Regions from separate parts of the Ruminococcus sp. Marseille-P328 genome, predicted to be linked through region 2. Evidence: riboswitches for the same ligand, from Rfam matches in the RefSeq annotation. Region 2 holds a riboswitch; each other region holds the start of a gene.
The links. Region 2 has a riboswitch for cobalamin ahead of ACESTK_RS07620 (ABC transporter substrate-binding protein). Riboswitches for the same ligand answer to the same signal wherever they lie in the genome.
Positions count from the first base shown of each region.

Region 1: another riboswitch for cobalamin. It lies ahead of ACESTK_RS17355 (hypothetical protein); the one in region 2 lies ahead of ACESTK_RS07620 (ABC transporter substrate-binding protein).
Region 3: another riboswitch for cobalamin. It lies ahead of ACESTK_RS06325 (sirohydrochlorin cobaltochelatase); the one in region 2 lies ahead of ACESTK_RS07620 (ABC transporter substrate-binding protein).
Region 4: another riboswitch for cobalamin. It lies ahead of ACESTK_RS10635 (cysteine-rich small domain-containing protein); the one in region 2 lies ahead of ACESTK_RS07620 (ABC transporter substrate-binding protein).

Region 1 is NZ_CAXUBQ010000029.1:19,444-22,587, reverse strand. Features, by position in the region: gene ACESTK_RS17355 (hypothetical protein) at 1-1,498, opposite strand, end outside; cobalamin riboswitch at 1,696-1,897, opposite strand; gene ACESTK_RS17350 (VanW family protein) at 1,973-3,144, opposite strand, start outside.
Region 2 is NZ_CAXUBQ010000008.1:73,101-76,244, reverse strand. Features, by position in the region: gene ACESTK_RS07625 (iron ABC transporter permease) at 1-858, opposite strand, end outside; gene ACESTK_RS07620 (ABC transporter substrate-binding protein) at 860-1,852, opposite strand; cobalamin riboswitch at 1,970-2,167, opposite strand; gene ACESTK_RS07615 (type I restriction endonuclease subunit R) at 2,273-3,144, opposite strand, start outside.
Region 3 is NZ_CAXUBQ010000006.1:140,773-143,916, reverse strand. Features, by position in the region: gene ACESTK_RS06325 (sirohydrochlorin cobaltochelatase) at 49-1,425, opposite strand; cobalamin riboswitch at 1,628-1,804, opposite strand; partial or broken gene ACESTK_RS06320 (DUF6783 domain-containing protein) at 1,915-2,079, shown strand; gene ACESTK_RS06315 (metal-sensing transcriptional repressor) at 2,241-2,624, shown strand; gene ACESTK_RS06310 (heavy metal translocating P-type ATPase) at 2,724-3,144, shown strand, end outside.
Region 4 is NZ_CAXUBQ010000013.1:44,719-47,862, forward strand. Features, by position in the region: gene ACESTK_RS10630 (GDSL-type esterase/lipase family protein) at 1-1,012, shown strand, start outside; cobalamin riboswitch at 1,104-1,292, shown strand; gene ACESTK_RS10635 (cysteine-rich small domain-containing protein) at 1,753-2,061, shown strand; gene ACESTK_RS10640 (phosphatase) at 2,185-2,898, opposite strand.

The sequences.
Region 1 (3,144 bases), on a different contig from region 2:
TTAAGTCAGATTCGTATTTGGATTCCTCTTCCGGTTTCTTGTCTGGCTTTGGAGTTGCTGTTGGTGTAGGAGTTGCTGTCGGTTTTTTATTTGGCTTTGCAGTGGGTGCAGGAGTTGCTGTGATTGTTGTGTCAGGAGCAGTATCTGGCTGCGGATCATCCTGTACGTCACCTATCTTATTCAAAGTGCCGGACTGGAAAGTCAGGATCCTGTCATACCAGATCTGGTTTTTGTGGGAAAAAGCAGCAACTGCAATTCCATTGTCCAGGGCTTCAACGGGAATCTCATATGTATATTTGCCATTTGCGTCTGCCACATATGGAATCCAGGTGGAGGAATCGGCTGCGGCAGCTTCTTCTTTTGTTCCAAGACATAGATAGTCGTAACCAGTTCCGCTTAAAGTAAGAACAGCTGTCATCTTTCCGTTTTTGGAAGTAAGGACACAGTCAATTACACGGAACATAGATGAACTGGAGTTTACTGTAATATTATAAATTCCGCTTGCACAGCTGCCTGGAGCAGGGGGTGCTGTTGGCTCTGGGGTGGTGGTTGCTTCCGGAGTTGTGCTTGGCACTGGAGTTTCAGTTGGTGCAGGAGTCTCAACCGGTGCTTCGGTAGGCTCTGGGGAAACAGTTGGTTCCGGTGTTGGAGCAGCAGTTGGCAGTGGAGTGGCAGTTGGCTCAGGGGCTGCAGTTGGCTCTGGAGTAGCTGTTGGTTCCGGGGCTTTCATTCCTGGAACGTTCAGTTTCAAAGCCATATTTGTGTACCATTTCTGATTTTTTACAGAAAATGGTACGATGCTGAAAGTCTGGACCTGTTCACTGGCAGGAACCTCAAAAATGAAAGTATAACCATCTTCATTTTCTGTACCAACGATTGCTGCTGCATTTTTTGCTTCGTCAGGATCTTCCTTAGAACCAAGATAAAGCTTCTCATAGTTCTTTCCGTCAGTATTGAGGGTTATCTTAATTTTATCACCATTTAATTCAGCAGAAGAGCTTTTGATTTTAAGCATTTTATATGCACTGTTATCTTCCTTGTCAATGGTCATGTTGGAACCATCTGGGTTCAGATCCTCTGGCTTTGTTTCTGGTTTATCTGTCTCTTCGGTTTTGCCCTCTTCTGTTGTTTCTGGTGCAGCTGTAGGCTGTGGAGCTTCTGCTTCCTCATTTTTGCTTTCTTCAGCAAGTGATGCAGTAACCTCAGGAGTGGTCTCAGAGGCAGGTGTTTCTGTAGCAGCAGGTGTCTCTTTCACAGCAGAGGCATCCACTGCTGCCGGAGTTACTGTAGTGTCAGTGTTTTCTTCCTCAGCTGTTGCGTTCTCCTGCACAGGAGTCTCAGCAGCAACAGCAGTCTTCTCCGCCTCTGTTTCTGGAGTTGGTGTAACAGAAACCTGTACGTTTGCATCCTCATTTTCTGCCTGTGTAAGTACAGCAGGAGTGACCGTCATCGCGACGGAAAGAAACAGTGCAAGAAAGCGTTTTGAATTTCTTTTCATTTCTTTTTCCTCGATTCTTCCTATTATTTTATAATTTGAATAAATCCCAACTGCTTCTGGAGCCTGTTTGTACAATGGGCAATCCTGACAGGATTATTTCAAAAAAATGCCTGCTTCCTCTGAGAAAACAGGCATTAAAAATTCAATATATTGTATTATCAAATATATTAATGAGAATGAAGTACTTTCTTCGGAAGCTTTCATTAAACGAATTCAGCAGGTTTCCTGACTTACAGATCAACACAGAATCCATCCTTCTCAGCAATATACCAATGGTTTCACTGGATTCTACTCCCTGGTTACAGTGACCGGATCGTTCAGGACTTTCACCTGATTCCCTCTTAGAGCGTGTTGAAAAAATATTCTCACAATCTGCACGCTGTAGCAGACAGATATGTCTGGCACTGAAAACGGATTTATTCAATTCACCTCATTATAGCAGACCGTTATGTCGAAATCAATAGATTTATAGGGTTATTGCTTGTATTTACTGTACCCGACTTCATCTGTGCGGAGAAGTGTTCCATTCTCATCGTAGACACTGCGGTAGGTTTTACAGGTGTTTGGATCGGAATGCTCTGTAGTAATCTCTACCGTATTATTGTCAGTTTGGGTTCCGTAAATGGATACCGTTACGGCTTCCTCTTTTTCATCGTAAGAGGCTTCAATTTTAATTGGATAAGCAGTATTATTCTGAAAACGGAAATCCTGACCTCCCCACACCACTGCTGCGTCCAGACCATCCTCAACATAATCAATTCGGGCAGCGTGATTATGACGCTCAACAATGGTCAGATCAGACTGCAGGCATGCCATAAACAACGTAGTGGAAATCTGGCAGATTCCGCCTCCGATATCCTGGGCATGTTCGCCTCCTACAATTACAGTTGCTTCCCTGTACCCTCGTTCCTCAGTACGTGGACCTAAAGTATCGTTGTAGGAAAAAATCTGTCCTGGCTGAAGTTCCACTCCATCACAGGCTTCCACGGCAAGCTTCAAATTGGCAACACGGTTTTCGGTACCGCCGCCATATGTAGTATAAGTACCAAGAAGATTCAGATAAGGAAGGGCTTCTAGCTCTTCTGTAGAAACTTCGGGTAGGGTTATTTCAAGGGGGATGGTAATCTTTGCCCCTTCTTTTGCTTTTTCCAGCTTCTTTGCAGCTGACTTCACATCAAATGAAATTCCGGTAACTGCCGGAATAATTTCATTATTTTCCCCCAGAGAAGCATCTGTGGCATCTGTATGTACTTTTTCATAATAGGCTTCCAGATCCAGTTCCTCTGGCGGTGTCTTCATAGTAGGACATTCGATAACAGCTTCATAATCTTCTATGGAAATTGCTTTTAGAATCGCTTCTTTCAATGCATCCATATCCGGACCGATTCCGGTTTTTCCCTTAGTGATAACCAGCTCTGTATCTGTAAGTTCACAGGAAGTCTGTATAGTGGTGGATCCCTTTGAAATTCCAGCATCCTCCAGAAGCTTGTCCAGTTCGTCTTTGTTTCGGGCTTCTGGCATAAGGGTGACTTCTTCCTTTGTCTTGCTGTTCATCAGTTCGATGCGGTCAGTTCCATGAGTAAACCAGGCACCATGTCCAAGAGCATAGGCACTTTCTACAATTGATTTTACATCAAGACCGAGAA
Region 2 (3,144 bases):
GAGTCCTACAAATCCAATGATACCTGCGGAATATACCACAAAACCAATCAGCAATGCTGTCACCACAAGATACACCTGACGATATCTGTGCAGGTCAGTGCCTAATGTGATGGATACCTCATCTCCAAGCAGCATCATATTGAGAATACGGCTCTGGGTGCAGAAAAACAGGGTTGCTATAAAAACGCAGGGAATAATCACAGCCAGATTTTCCCATTTCGCGCCTGCCAGACTTCCCATCAGCCAGAAAGTAACTGTCTGGATTCCATCTCTGTCGCCCGCAATATAGACAACAAAGTTTGAAAATGCACTGCACACACTTCCAAGTGCTGTACCTGCAAGCAGAAGTCGGACCGAATTTGCCCGGCCTCCTATATTTGCAGTGATCTGTACCAGTACAGAAATAAGGAAGGCTCCGATAAATGCACAGATTCCAATAGAGTTGGAGCCAAATACGGCTCCAACTCCAAGAAAGATTGCCACTGTTGCACCAAGAGATGCACCAGAGGAAATACCAAGAATATACGGATCTGCGATCGGATTTTTCACAATGGCCTGCATTACCACACCTGCAACTGCCAGACCCATGCCAACGGCTGTTGCAAGAAGAATACGGGGAAGGCGGATAAACCACACAATATCAGACATGGCTCCTACACCATAAATCTCCGGATCCCCGATTCCAAATACTTTATACAAAATTACACTATACACATCTTTCACAGAAAGATCTACAGAACCAATGGTAACTGCAGTCAGAATGGATATCACCAGAAGCACAGTCAGTAATATCACCGCCAGCACATAGATCGGCTTTCCATGAAAAATTCCATTTTTAAAATCCGGTTTTCTTTTCATTTTATTCGTACAGATCCGGATATAATGCTTTTGCAAATGTCATAATTCCATCATAGGTTCTGACACCGCTGCAGTATACCTCGTTCAGATTTACAGAAAATACTTTGTTGTTCTTAACTGCAGAAAGGCTTGCATATGCAGGGTTATCTGTAATATCAGCGATTGCCTCATCAGCTGTCATAAATCCATCATAATTAATCATGAATAATACATCCGGATCAGCTGCAATCAGATCCTCTGCACCAACGTTTTCAGAGTTCTCTGCACCAAGCTTCAGCTCTGCACCAAGTGTCTCCGGAATATTTCCGCCAAGTGTCTCTGTTCCATATACGCGGAAGGAATCTCCCTCATCCTCAAGAACTGCTACGGATAACGGGTCTGTTCCTTCTACATGCTCTTTTACTTTATCAATCTCACCCTTCATCTGATCAACGATTTCCTCTGCCTTGTCTTCGCAATCAAAGATCTTGCCAAGGTTCAGGATATCCTCATATTCGTCTTCAATTGTACGTGGGAACTCAGAAGCCGGTCCCTTTGCAGCACTGTTCAGGGACATGTATGTATTTACATCTCTCTCCTGCCAGAAGCTTACATCCGAAAGCCAGTCATCACTGAAAGAAGAATACCATGCCGCAATAAAATCAGGCTCCATTGCAACAACTTCCTCTTTGGATGGCTTGGTATCCATATACTGAATCTTGTCAAATTCATCTTTTAAATCCTCACGCACATCACCGTCCAGACCGTAAGCAGCTACGATCTTATCACCGAGACCAAGTGCCAGAAGCTCTTCGATATTGGAGTTTGCATATGCAAATACTTTCTCCGGAGCTTTCTCAAAAGTCATTTCAACCGGTTCGTTCTCATAATTGTAGGTTGTGATTGTTACGGGATAATGGCTGTCTCCATCCTCCGCAAATACAGTTGTTCCCATTCCCAGGCTGAGAATTCCTGCCAGACATAACATTCCTGCTGCTGTTTTCATGTTTTTCATGCTTTTTCTCCTTATTTTTTCTTTTGTTTTTTTGTTTTTAAAAGAAAAAAGTCCGCTTCCATGAAAAAGCGGGCATCACAAAAAAACATGATACGAAAGACAGCACTTTACACGGAAGTTTCTTTCTATGAACCAAGCAGGTTTCCTGGCTTACAGCTTAAATCCCCATTCCCTTCTCACATAAAAATGCAATGGATATGAATGTGGCATAACTGAATACAGTGACCGGATCGTTCAGGATTCTCACCTGATTCCCTCTTCTGAAAATAGTATAAATTTTATATATTTTTCAGCACTTGGCACATTTATTCTTTTAAGCAGAATTATTATAACTTACCCCTTAAATAAAGTAAAGATATTTCTTTAACAATGTTTTTGATTTTGAATATAATATAGGCATCCCCTTACTTACTTATACATCTATTTCCCATACGGTGCCGTGTCTTCAGCAACCATACCCAATTCCGTTTTCGGAGAATAGGTATACACCTTGCTATTCTCAGCGTAATTCTCCATATCATTATTATCTGTCCATAGCTCACACTGTGTCATCACGGTCTGCACTGCATCATCCATTCCTTCCGGCGGATAGCGATGCTTTTTGAGCAACCGCTTAATCATCATACGCATTTTCGCTCTGGCAGAATCCCGTTTCTGCCAATCTATTGTTCTGTTCTTACGCAGTGTATCTGCCAGTTCCTTTGTAATGGCAATCAGTTCTTCGTTTTCATAGAAATCCTTAATGGCCTCCGGCTTTGTCAGCGCATCATAAAATGCCAGTTCATCAGCAGTCAGTCCAAGCTTGTCTCCCTCTTTATGAGCTGTCGCAATCTGTTTTGCCAGATTCAGCAATTCTTCAATAACCTGTTCATTGGTCAACATTCCATTCAGATACGCATTCATAGCACGCTGTATAATTTCACTGAATTTCTGCGATTTTACCACATTTGTATGACGGTAAATCTGCACCTGTTCCGCAATCAGCCTTTTTAACAGCTCTACAGCAAGGTTTTTCTCCTTCATTTTAGAGATTTCCTCAAGGAACTTTGGATCAAAGAGCGAAAATTCCTGATTTATATCTGAGAAAAGGTTAATGACGCCTTCGCTCTGAACACTGGCTTTCAGAAGCTCGTTAATGCGAGCATTCATTTCTGGCAGAGAAATTTTCTTCCCCTCTCCCTGATTCATCAATCTTGTAACAAGCACACGAACGGATTCAAAGAATGCCGCTTCCACACGCAGCTCTTTTTCTGCCAGAGAGGAACACAGCGACAATGCTTGCCTGAGCAGCA
Region 3 (3,144 bases), on a different contig from region 2:
GGAGCAGCTGCTTTTGTTCTGTTGCAATAACAATTTATACCAGGATAATTATTTCGCGATGGAATCAATAGCTGCCTGAGTATGAGCTACATAAAGCTGCTCAACAGCGTCAATTCTTCCAAGACCTTCGATCTGGCAGTCAATCTCATCGAAATCTCCAGAAGCCTCGAACATGCTCTTCCAGGAGTCATCATCATCACCAGCCATATCATTGTTTGCATGGTCACCAGCAACAACCATAAGCGGACGAAGGATTACTTTCTTGAATCCGGCATCTTTTACTTTATTGATAACTTCATCACAAGCTGTATCCTCTGGCTCACCTTCTACAGTACCGATGAATGCGTTTGTGAATTCAAGTTTCTCCATCTGGGTCTGCATCTGATCATATGTAACGTTTGCTGTATGGGAAGTACCATGTCCCATGAATACAAATGCGGTTCCATCTTCTGCAGCTGCTTCCATGCTGTCATATCCAGCTTCTTTTACAGCTTCATCTGTGATTGCCTGAGCAACAGCAGCTTTGTCATCGTTGATAACGGTAGCGTCATCGCCAACCTCACCAAGCATTGGTTCAGCGATTGCTACAGATTCAAATTTATCTTTGTAAGCATCAATAGCTTCTACCATCTCATCGTACTCAGCACCATGCATAAGATGTGTAGGCTGAACTACAAGATTCTTAACACCGTTTGCTACTGCACGGTCAAGTGCCTGCTGCATGTTATCAATCTTCTCATCATCTCTTGCCTGTACATGGTTGATAATGATCTGAGCGGTAAATGCTCTTCTTACAGACCAATCCGGGAATGCTTCTGCAAGAGCATCCTCGATTCCCTTAATATCCTCTGCACGGCTGTCGTTAAAGGATGTACCAAAGCTTACTACAAGAAGCTCATTCTCACCGATCTCGTCCTGATTACGAGGATCATCCTTGGAAGCATCACCTGTATCACGTCCGAAATACTCTGGGCTGGCCTCTTCTCCCTCTACAAGCTCTTTCTGAGCATCTGTAAGGGCATCCCATGCTTCTTTAGCTTCCTTGCACTGCTTATCTGTATCATCTGTTCTCTCCTGAACATAAATAGCATCGATAAGTGCTGCTACTTTATCAGCCGCTTCCTTATCTGCATCTGCAGTGTCATCAGCTGCTTCTGCATCGTCTGTTGTCCCAGCATCATCAGCTTCTTCTGCATCGTCAGCTACTTCAACATCGCTTGTTGTCTCAACATCATCAGCTTCTTCTGCATCGTCTGTTGTCTCAGCATCATCAGCTTCTTCCCCATCGTCAGCTGCCTCTGCATCGTCTGTTGTCTCCTCTGCTGCTTCCTCTGTCTCTGCAAATGCAACAGTTGCTGTTGCTGCTGTCATGCTTGCTGCCATAGAAGCTGCAAGAAGGATTGCTAATAAAGATTTTCTTTTCATTTCTTTTTCCTCTTTTTTTGTATTTCCGGATAGAATCACGTATAAAGAATCCTATGGGAAATCTATCACCAATCTCCCATTGCATAAAAACAGCCGCATTTTCTGCGACTGCACACATTCTCATATACACACTTTTCTTCCAAAAAACATTCAGGAAATATTCATGTATCGTTATGAGAATACAAGTTCTGTGTACCGCAGACCTAAGATTCCACGCAAAGGCAGTTCTCCTGACTTCGGTCAACACTGCTCCCCCTTCCCGGTTTCCCAGTGGGCTCTGAAGCAGCTCCCTTACACAGTGACGGCATCGTTCCGGACTCTCACCGGATTCTCTTTTGCGCATCATGTTTATGATGCAACCTTTGCGCTATAACCATTATACATATTCGACTCGGATATTTAATATGTACCATATTATTATATATTTTTTATGAACTTTTTATGTATTTTCTATGAACTATAGTGTATTTAAAAAATGCGTTCCGCAAGATGTGCGGCACAATTTGTGGGAGATTTCGTCCGGATGAGGGCACCGTAGCATGAAGACGCCGTAGCTGACTACGCAAACAAATTCGGAAGAAATATACCGCAAAGTGGGGCGTGCAGATTGCGGGAATAATTTTTCAAACAGATTACTATTCACTCCGTTCATAGCAACACGCTTCGCGATACACAGGAATCATGCTTTCGCATGGTTTCGCGCCGCAATTCTCAGTTTTTCTGTGAATTACTTATTGACAAATACCCCGCCAGGGTATATATTAGTTTCATCAAATACATACCCCTAAGGGGTATATAAGGAAAGGAGTCCGCCTATGACAGCTGATTATAAATCCGAATCCTGCTGCAGCCACACCGCAGCCAATCCAGAAACTCTTTCCAGCCAGGAACCTACCAAGAAGGTCTGTTCCTGCTGTTGTACCAAGCACACCGATCGTTCCGAAGCAGAGCGCAGGAAGCTGGTAAACCGTCTGAAACGTATTGAAGGCCAGATAAGGGGGATTATAGGAATGCTGGAGAATGACGCTTACTGCAACGATATTCTTATTCAGTCAGCAGCTGTAAATGCTGCTGTGAATGCATTTAATAAGGAACTTCTCGCCAATCATATCCGAACCTGTGTGGCAAGAGATATCCGTGATGGTAAAGACGAAACCATTGATGAGCTGGTTGCAACTTTGCAGAAGCTAATGAAGTGAGATACCAGCGCATTCCGAATGTGTACCTGCCTGCGGAGGTACGAATGCGCAGAGCAGTCCGTTGGTATCGAAACACTGTATTCGAAGGAGGAATTTATTATGGAACAATACAACGTCACCGGCATGAGCTGTGCAGCCTGCAGCGCCCGTGTGGAAAAAGCGGTAAACAAGGTTCCGGGAGTTACTTCCTGCTCCGTAAGCCTGCTTACCAATTCCATGGGAGTGGAAGGAACTGCCTCAGCCTCTGCCATTGTCTCAGCTGTAGAAGAAGCCGGATACGGCTGCAGCCTGAAGGGTGCTTCCGGTCAGACGGAATCCGTTTCCGATGCTGAGAAAGCCTTGGAAGATCACGAAACGCCACTCCTCAGGAAACGGCTTATTGCCTCAGTAGGTTTTCTTCTGGTGCTGATGTACTTTTCCATGGGACACATGATGTGGGGATGGCCGCTGCCAGCCTGGTTTGATGGCAACCATATCGCCATGGGACTTGTACAGCTGCTTCTTGCAGGAATCGTCATGG
Region 4 (3,144 bases), on a different contig from region 2:
TTTAAGAATATTAGGAAGAACGAATGGCAGTCTGGAACCGGTAACACTATTTTGGACCGCTTCCGGAATTGAACTGAATGTAAAAGCAACAGAAATATGGGTGAAAATCCGCTCCGATTATGATGTTTTTGAGCCATGGGTGGATGTGATCGTAGACGGCGTATTGTCCCAACGGCTTATGGTAAATAAGGGAGAACAGGAAATCTGTCTTTTCCGTAATATGGAAAGGGATAAGGTAAGAAATGTAAAGCTTCTTCGTGATACTCCTGCGTTTCCCACAGATGAAAAAACATTGCTTCAGCTTCTGGAGGTTGAAACTGACGGTGAGTTTTTACCTCTTGAAACACCAAAGCTCAGATTGGAGGTAATAGGGGACAGCATTACCTCTGGTGAGGGCGGCAGCGGTGCAGGAGAAGAAATGACATGGAATTCCTTTTGCTTTAATGCCGTGGATAATTATGCATATATGGCAGCAAAAGAACTGGGCGCGGTGTACAATTGCATCAGTCAGAGCGGCTGGGGCGTTTTCTGTTCCTGGGAAGGCAATGAGCAGCAGGCAATCCCGCTATATTATGAGCAGGTGTGCGGTCTTTTAAATGGAGAAAGAAACAAACAACTGGGTGCTATGGAAAAATGGGATTTCCAGAAGTTTCAGCCTGATGTGATCGTAGTGAATCTGGGGACAAACGACAGCAGCGGCACGAAGAATATGGACAGAGTTGGAAAGGCTGTGGAAGACTTTTTGAGAAAACTGCGCGTATGTAATCCAGAAAGCTATATTCTGTGGTGTTATGGAATGCTTGGAGATGAGATTTTGCCTACGCTTGAGAAAGCGGTGGGGAATTATAAAAGAAAAACAGGGGATGAGCGCGTGGAATTTGTGAAGCTTCCGGATACACAGGAAGGAGAATTTGGATCAAGGCAGCACCCAGGGCACAGATCTCATGAAAGAACAGCGAAAATCCTGGTGGAGAAGATTCAGGAAAAAATGACGCTGCTGGTCACGCCGTGACTAGCAACATCTGGTTGATAAAAAAATAACAAAAATCTTTTCAAAGGGTTGACAAAGACAGTGACCGGTGGTACTATGGTGTCAGTATAATTCCATAGTGAACATATTAAGTGCTGACAGCTATAAGCTGGCAGAAAGAGGGAATCAGGTGAGAAACCTGAGCGATCCGGTCACTGTAACAGAGGAGCGAATCTCATAGTCCATTGTGCTTGCGCATGAGAAGGAGAGAGGATGTGATGATCCTGGAGCCAGGAAACCTGCTTGGTATGGCGAGGTTAAACTTCCGATGAAAGTGTAACAACCAGTTTTGGGGAATCCGCAGCCCTGAGATGTTGTCCGCTTTTGTGAGTGGACATTTTTTATGGAATGATCGCCTGTTCAGAAGAATTATACAGATTAAATGGCAGGCGATACTACTTCGGATGAAACCGTTCCCTCCGCGTATATATGAACGGATCATATTCTACCCCGGAGTAGCATCGCTCCCTCTTAAATAATGATGATTCAGAAGCCGCATATGCGGTATTTTTTTTACACTTTTCCTGAGCCTGTTTGTAGAATTATTCCCGTAATCTCCTGCAGGGTGTGACGCACATCTTACAGAAAGCCTTTTTTAAACACGCTCTGGCCGTATTCTATTCCTGTAAGCGGGATTCTTTTTTTGCATTTGATTTTGGGGCATTACGAAATAGAATATAAAGAATATTTTGTTTTGAGCTGTATGAGATAAGGAGAGAAATATGGAGAAAAAATATTGGGAAGATAAAGAATACGCTTATTTCAGTCATAAGAAATGTGAGTATTTTCCATGCCATAAAGGAGCTGATCCAGAGGACTTTAACTGTCTGTTCTGCTATTGCCCGCTTTATGCCCTTGGAGACAAATGCGGCGGAAATTTCAAATATAATGAGAAGGGATTTAAAGATTGTACGAATTGTCAGCTACCTCATAAGAAGAAAAACTACGGTTATGTGACAGGAAAATATCAGGAACTTGCTGCGATGATGCAGAAAGTAAGAGAAGCAGATCATAAAAATGAAAATGAGTAATCAAAGAAATAAGTATAAAAAACTCTCCGGAATATATACGAAGTTAAGCTTACGTATTTATATTTCTCGGAGAGTTTTTGCGTAATGCAAAATTCCATTGGAATTCTGCAAGCTGGATCCTTTTTATCGTATGCTTAACAGCATCTTTAATTTCGGAATCTGGTTGTTGAGAATCAGACCCTCTGGAAACATAGCATTATGAACGAAATCAGCGGCATAAGTGAAGTCTCCAATATGCTCTGTTCCATGACTGTCACTGGAAAGCACGATTGGAACCAGATACTTCCGGCAGCAGGACAGGATCTGCGCGCAGTTGGCATGGGTATCGCCCCGATATCCGTAAGGTGCCAGGGAAGCTTCGTTGATCTCAAGGAGAACACCGTTTTCACCGGCAGCCTTTACAACTGCGTCGTAATCTATGTCATACTGGGGATTATCAATGTGTCCCAGGATCTTTATAACCGGATTCTTCATTACGTTCAGAAAAGCAGCAGTATTTTCTTCCCTGGTCTTTGGCCGGAAATTCTGATAATGCATGCTGGCGATTGCGTAGTCCAGCTTATCAAGAAGCTCCTGTGGCAGATCTGTTTTTCCATCGGTATCCAGAATGTTCAGTTCAATTCCATATAATAATTCCACATCGAAACGCTTCCTGGGCGAATAGATCAGGCTTCGGAAATAAGAAGAAGTTCCGGCAGACAGAGTGGCTGGTCCGTGGTCTGTGATTCCAAGAAGCTTCAGCCCTTTTTGAGAAGCAGCCTTTGCCATGTCGCTGATGGTGCAGGTTGTGCCGTGTCCGCTGGCAATGGAATGTGTGTGTATATCAGAAAGATACATAAAATCATCTCCTAGTCAAGATTACGTGAATATATGCAGCTGGTAATTTCACTATAAAAGTGTTTTGAAAAGCCATTTACAGTTAACTTTAGTATGCCAGAGGGAAAAAAACATGTCAATCATAAATAAGAAAAAACAGAGAAAACAAATAAAAACAACATTGTACTACAAGAAAAACCACATATAACATGCCAGGAAATGTTGCTTTTTGTTGACACTTGGAAATCAGAAAGGTATAATCAAATC